One region of the Streptomyces sp. NBC_00224 genome, then DNA from elsewhere that is predicted to be linked to it. Evidence: riboswitches for the same ligand, from Rfam matches in the RefSeq annotation. Region 1 holds a riboswitch; the other holds the start of a gene.
The links. A riboswitch is a leader RNA that binds a small molecule or an ion and turns the genes downstream of it on or off. The one in region 1 is predicted to bind glycine.
Positions count from the first base shown of each region.

Region 2: linked by a shared signal. The riboswitch ahead of gcvT (glycine cleavage system aminomethyltransferase GcvT) and the one ahead of gcvP (aminomethyl-transferring glycine dehydrogenase) in region 1 are both predicted to bind glycine.

Region 1 is NZ_CP108106.1:2,056,674-2,060,071, reverse strand. It holds gene OG965_RS09190 (DNA polymerase IV) at 1-913, shown strand, start outside; gene OG965_RS09185 (PRC-barrel domain-containing protein) at 826-1,206, opposite strand; glycine riboswitch at 1,319-1,416, shown strand; gene gcvP (aminomethyl-transferring glycine dehydrogenase) at 1,611-3,398, shown strand, end outside.
Region 2 is NZ_CP108106.1:6,295,983-6,299,380, forward strand. It holds gene glyA (serine hydroxymethyltransferase) at 1-157, opposite strand, end outside; gene gcvH (glycine cleavage system protein GcvH) at 181-558, opposite strand; gene gcvT (glycine cleavage system aminomethyltransferase GcvT) at 628-1,740, opposite strand; glycine riboswitch at 1,884-2,006, opposite strand; gene OG965_RS28240 (AAA family ATPase) at 2,136-2,765, shown strand; gene OG965_RS28245 (enhanced serine sensitivity protein SseB) at 2,945-3,398, shown strand, end outside.

The sequences.
Region 1 (3,398 bases):
GGGGCCCGCGACCGGGGAGCATCTGCGCAGGGCCGGGATGACCACGGTCGCGGATCTCGCCGAGGCGGGCGAGGACGAGCTCGTACGGCTGCTCGGCAAGGCGCACGGGGCGTCGCTGCACCGGATGGCGCTCGGGCTCGACGACCGGCCGGTGGTGGCCGAGCGGGACACCAAATCCGTGTCGGTCGAGGACACCTTCGACGTGGATCTGCACGACCGGGTGCGGGTGATGAACGAGGTGGGGCGGCTCGCCGACCGGTGTGTGCAGCGCCTGCGGGCGTCCGGGCACTCGGGCCGCACGATCGTCCTGAAGGTCCGCAGGTACGACTTCTCGACGCTGACCCGGTCGGAGACGCTCAGGGGGCCCACGGACGACCCCGCGGTGGTGCGCGAGGCGGCCGGCCGGCTGCTCGACTCCGTGGACACGACGGGCGGCGTGCGCCTCCTGGGGGTCGGGGTCAGCGGCCTCGCGGACTTCACGCAGGAGGACCTCTTCGCCCAGGCGGCCGGTGAGCGGGAGGCGGTGGAGGAGGCGGCCGTCGAGGCGGAGACGGCTCCGGCCGCCCCCGAGCAGGCGGAGGCGGCGGACCCGGCAGAGCGGCGCTGGGTGGCCGGGCACGATGTGCGCCACCGCGAGTTCGGCCCCGGCTGGGTGCAGGGCAGCGGGGTGGGGCGGGTGACCGTCCGGTTCGAGACGCCCACGGCGACCGTGCCCGGACGGGTGCGGACGTTCCGGGTGGACGACCCCGACCTGGAGCCGTCCGAGCCGCTGCCGCTGGTGGCCGGGCCAGGGGACGCGGAGGCGGAGGCGGGTGGCGCGGAGGGTCAGGTGTCGTCCTCCTCGCCCGCGAGCCGTCCGAAGTCCCGGTCGGGGCCGGGGAGCGGATCGGGGGCGGCGATGTCCAGACCGTAGTGGTGGTAGAGCTGCAGCTCCTGTTCGGGGGAGAGGTGGCGGCCGACGCCGAAGTCGGGAGCGTCCTTGATCAGCGCCCGGTCGTAGGGGATGTGCAGGCCCTCGTCGACGAGGGTGCTGGGCTCCAGCGGGACGAAGGCGTCCCGGCTGAACAGGCCGGTGCGTACGGCGGCCCACTCGGGCACTCCGGTGGCGTCGTCGAGGTAGACCTCGTCCACCGTGCCGATCTTGTTGCCGTTGCGGTCGAACGCCTTGCGGCCGATCAGGCTGCGCGGATCGATATCGGTCTGCACGGTCCCTCCAACTGGTCGCAACTGCTCGTAAGTACTACGAAAGTGCACATCGCGGGCGTCGGCCACTCGAAGGATCAGGGCCTGAACGCGCTGGTACCCTGGCGATGGCTGCTGACCCCGCGCGGGAGAGTCCTTCGGAAAGAAGTCCGGAGGCGCCGAAGGAGCAAATCCTCCCCGGAATCTCTCAGGCACACGTACCGCGCGGACGAGGTCACTCTGGAAAGCAGGACGGGGGACGTGCGGGCATACGCCTGTGCGCGCACCCTTCCTCACCGACGGTGAAAGCCGGGACGCCCCCACGCGCCCCGGTGAAACTCTCAGGTTGAGATGACAGAGGGGGAGGCCGTCCGGGCATCCGCGCCGTGGTGCCCCTCGCAGGTCGTGCAGACCAGGAGGCCTCCGTTATGACCGCCAACCGCATGCCGCTCACCGAGCTAGAGCGTGGCATCCCCTTCGAGCAGCGTCACATCGGGCCCGACGCCGAGGCCCAGGCGAAGATGCTCGCGCAGGTCGGCTACGGCTCGCTCGACGAGCTGACCGCCGCGGCCGTGCCGGACGTGATCAAGAGCGCCGAGGCGCTGGGTCTGCCCGGCGCCCGCACCGAGGCCGAGGTCCTGGCCGAGCTGCGTACTCTCGCCGACCGCAACAAGGTCCTGGCCCCGATGATCGGCCTGGGCTACTACGGCACGTTCACCCCGCCGGTGATCCTGCGCAACGTCATGGAGAACCCGGCCTGGTACACCGCGTACACGCCGTACCAGCCGGAGATCTCGCAGGGCCGTCTGGAGGCGCTGCTCAACTTCCAGACCGTCGTCGCCGACCTCACCGGGCTGCCCACCTCCGGCGCCTCGCTGCTCGACGAGGGCACCGCGGCCGCCGAGGCGCTCGCGCTCTCGCGCCGCGTCGGCAAGGTCAAGGGCGGGGTCTTCCTCGTCGACGCGGACACGCTGCCGCAGACCGTCGCCGTCATAGAGACGCGCGCCGAGCCGACCGGTGTCGAGGTCGTCGTCGCCGACCTGAGCCACGGCATCCCGGCCGAGGTGGCCGAGCGCGGTGTCTTCGGTGTGCTGCTCCAGTACCCGGGCGCCTCCGGCCAGGTCCGCGACCTCAAGCCGGTCATCGACGAGGCCCACGAGCTGGGCGCGATCGTCACCGTCGCCGCCGACCTGCTCGCCCTGACCCTGCTGACCTCGCCCGGCGAGCTCGGCGCGGACATCGCGGTGGGCACCACCCAGCGCTTCGGCGTCCCGATGGGCTTCGGCGGCCCGCACGCCGGCTACATGGCGGTCCAGGAGAAGTTCGCCCGCAGCCTGCCCGGCCGCCTGGTCGGCGTCTCCGTCGACGCGGACGGCAACCGGGCGTACCGCCTGGCCCTGCAGACCCGCGAGCAGCACATCCGCCGCGAGAAGGCCACCAGCAACATCTGTACGGCGCAGGTCCTGCTCGCCGTCATGGCGGGCATGTACGCGGTCTACCACGGTCCGGACGGCCTGCGGCAGATCGCCCGCCGCACCCACCGGTACGCGGTGATCCTCGCCGAGGGGCTGCGCGCCGCCGGTGTGGAGGTCGTGCACGGCTCGTACTTCGACACGCTGACCGTCCGGGTCCCCGGCAAGGCCGCCGAGGCCGTCGCCGCCGCCCGTGACGGCGGGGTCAACCTGTACCTGGTCGACGCCGACACCGTCTCGATCGCCTGCGACGAGACCACCGACCGCGACCGCGTCGCCGCCGTCTGGGCCGCCTTCGGCGCCGAGGGCGACATCGAGGCGCTGGACACCGCGGCCGCGGACACGCTGCCGGGCGCGCTGCTGCGCACCGACGACGTCCTGACCCACCCGGTCTTCCACCAGCACCGCTCCGAGACCGCGATGCTGCGCTACCTGCGCAAGCTCGCCGACCGCGACTACGCGCTGGACCGCGGCATGATCCCGCTCGGCTCCTGCACCATGAAGCTGAACGCGACCACCGAGATGGAGCCGGTCACCTGGCCCGAGTTCGGCCAGATGCACCCCTTCGCGCCGGCCGAGCAGGCCGGGGGCTACCTCACGCTCATCCACGAGCTGGAGGAGCGCCTCGCCGAGGTCACCGGGTACGACGCGGTGTCGATCCAGCCCAACGCCGGTTCGCAGGGCGAGCTCGCGGGTCTGCTCGCGGTCCGCGCCTACCACCGGGCCAACGGCGACGAGCAGCGC
Region 2 (3,398 bases), 4.2 Mb from region 1:
TGGTGAGGACCGAGCCCTGGGCCTCCATGACCGCGACCGGAGCGAAGTTCTCCGAGGCGATCATTTCGAGGGTGGACTGCTGACGGTGGAGCTCGGCGTCGACGGCGGCGGCGACGTCCGGGTCCAGCTCATGGAGGGACTGGTTCAGAAGCGACATCAGAAGATCCCTGGAGTGGTAGGTCAGCCGGCGGTGAAGGCGGTGTACTCGTCGGAGGAGAGCAGGTCGCCCGGCTCGTCCGTGACGCGCACCTTGAACAGCCAGCCACCCTCGAACGGGGCGGAGTTCACCAGCGACGGGTCCTCCACGACGTCCTGGTTGGCGGCGACGACCTCGCCCGTGACCGGGGAGTACAGGTCGCTGACCGACTTGGTCGACTCCAGCTCGCCGCAGGTCTCGCCCGCGGTCACCGTGTCACCGACCTCCGGGAGCTGGACGAACACCACGTCACCGAGCGCGTTGGCCGCGTGCTCCGTGATGCCGACCGTCGAGACGCCGTCCTCGGCGCCCGACAGCCACTCGTGCTCCTTGCTGTAGCGCAGCTGCTGGGGGTTGCTCATGACCTGAATTCTCCTGTACGAGGGGGAGTGGTGGTGAACAGAGAAGTCTTGCGGTGCGTGTGCGAGGGGTCACTTCTGGCGCTTGTAGAACGGCAGCGCCACGACCTCGTACGGCTCATGCGTACCGCGAATGTCGACGCCGACGCCGGAGGTGCCCGGTGCGGCGTGCGCGGCGTCCACGTACGCCATGGCGATCGGCTTGCCCAGCGTCGGCGACGGGGCGCCCGAGGTGACCTCGCCGACGACCTCGCCCCCCGTGACCACGGAGAATCCGGCGCGCGGCACCCGGCGGCCCTCGGCGATCAGGCCGACCAGCTTGCGCGGGGCCTTGGCGGCGGCGCGCTCGGCGGCGGCCTCCAGGGCCTTGCGGCCCACGAAGTCGCCCTCCTTCTCGAACTTCACGACCCGGCCGAGCCCCGCGTCGAACGGGGTGAGCGCGGTGGTCAGCTCGTGCCCGTACAGCGGCATGCCCGCCTCCAGGCGCAGCGTGTCGCGGCAGGACAGACCGCACGGCACCAGGCCCGCGTCCTTGCCCGCGTCGGTGAGCGCGCGCCACAGCTGCTCGGCGTCGGCCGGGGCCACGAAGAGCTCGAAGCCGTCCTCGCCGGTGTAGCCCGTACGGGCGATCAGCGCCGGGACACCGGCCACGGTGCCGGGCAGGCCCGCGTAGTACTTCAGGCCGTCCAGGTCGGCGTCGGTGAGCGACTTCAGGATGCCGGGGGACTCGGGGCCCTGAATGGCGAGGAGGGCGTAGGCGTCCCGGTCGTCCCGTACGACCGCGTCGAAGGCGGCCGCGCGCTCGGTGATCGCGTCCAGCACGATCTGGGCATTGCCGGCGTTGGCGACGACCATGTACTCGTCCTCGCCGAGGCGGTAGACGATCAGGTCGTCGACGATGCCGCCGTCCTCCTGGCAGATCATCGTGTAGCGGGCGCGGCCCACGCCGATGGTGCTCATGTTGCCGACCAGCGCGTAGTCCAGCGCCTTGACGGAGTCCGGGCCGGTGACGGTGATCTCGCCCATGTGGGAGAGGTCGAAGAGACCGGCCCGGGTACGGACGGCGTTGTGCTCGTCGCGCTCGCTGCCGTACCGCAGCGGCATGTCCCAGCCGGCGAAGTCGGTCATGGTCGCGCCCAGCGAACGGTGAGTTGCGTCAAGGGCGGTGAGACGGGGATTGCTCATGAGGGTGTGGCTCCCAGGGCATGACGGCGAGGACGATCCTCCCCATCTGTCATCGGAACCTGAGAGGTTCGCCGGGAGACCCGGCTTGCACCTTGGGTGGAGCCGCGCCGTCTGAGAACGTGCGGCCCGCTTTTCAGATCTGCCTCATCCACGCGGTACGGGGCCTGAGAGATTCAAGGGAGGGACTTGCTCCTTCGGCGCCCCGCGATCCTCCCGGCCTTCTGGGGCCTTGGGGGAACTGCTGGGGACTCTCCCGCGTGGATTCAAGCGGCCGGTATGCAGTTTGGCGCGCACATCATTGCACGCCTCCCCCGGGCATCACATCACCTGAGTCTCATTACCATCCTTTTACGCGCATGGGGAAAGGGTCGTCCGACCCGGCAGGGGGAGCACCGATGACGGTTCACACGACGGCGGCGGCGCAGGCGGAGGTCCCGGTTCCGGCGGTACGGGACCTGCGCGGCCGGGACGGTCGCTCACCGCACACGCTCCGGTTCGCCGAGGGGGACGTGGTGGTGGTCTCCGGCCTGCCCGGCAGCGGCAAGACGACTCTGCTGCGCCGGGCCGTCACCGGCGTCGGCATCGACTCGCAGGACACCCGCCGCGCCTGGGAGGCCAGGATGGGCGGTGTGCCGTACGCGCTGTACCGCCCGGTGGTGCGGGTCGCCCACTTCCTGCGGATGCACCGGGCGCTGCGGTCGGGCGGGGGCCTCGCCGTCCACGACTGCGGCACCCACGCCTGGGTGCGCTGGTCGCTGGCGAAGGGTGCGGCACGGGAGGGCCGCTCACTGCACCTGGTGCTCCTCGACGTCACCCCGGAGACGGCCCTGGCGGGCCAGGTGGCCCGCGGCCGCAAGGTCTCCTCGTACGCCTTCGCCCGCCACGCCAGGGCGGTGCCCCGGCTGATAGCGGCGGTGGCGGAGGGCCGCCTGCCCCGGGGGGTGGCGTCGGCGGTACTGCTGGACCGCACGGCGGCGGAGACCGTGGGCCGAATCGCTTTCGGGGAGAGCGCTACGCGCCGCTAAGGTTTCGGTACGGGGGATCCACACCCCCCTGTTTTCAGGGGCGCGGGGCTGTGCCATTTGCGGCTCCGCCGCGGGGGCGCGACCCGCCGTACCCCCTAGGGGCGCGGGGCTGTGACATTTGCGGCTCCGCCGCGCGGGCGCGACCAGCCCAAGACGGCACGCAGACAAAGGACAGGCACATGGAATTCCCGCACCCCCAGGGCGGCGGAGGCTGGCCGGGCAACGAGCTGGAGGAGGCGCTGGCCGCCTCGCTCGGCGTCCCGGGTGCGGGCCCCCGCCTGATAGAGGTCCTCGGCCGCAACCCCGTCTGGATCCCCCTCCCCAACGGCGGCAGCCGGGACAGCGCCGACCTCGACCTCCCCACCATGGAGATCGCCGGCTCCCCCTACGTCCCCGTCTACAGCTCCGAGCAGCAGTTCCTCCAGTGCGTCGGCCCGCACATGTCGTTCGCCGTCGCCCCCGCCGTGGAGTTCGCCCGAGGGCTGCCGCCGCAGCTGGGCATCGCGCTGAACCCGGAGGGCGCGGTCGGCGTACCGCTGCCGCCGCCCGCCGTGGCCGAGCTGTGCCGCACCGGGCGCACCGCCCTCGACGGGCCTGCCTCCGGCGCCCGGGTGCGGCTCTTCGAGCCCGACT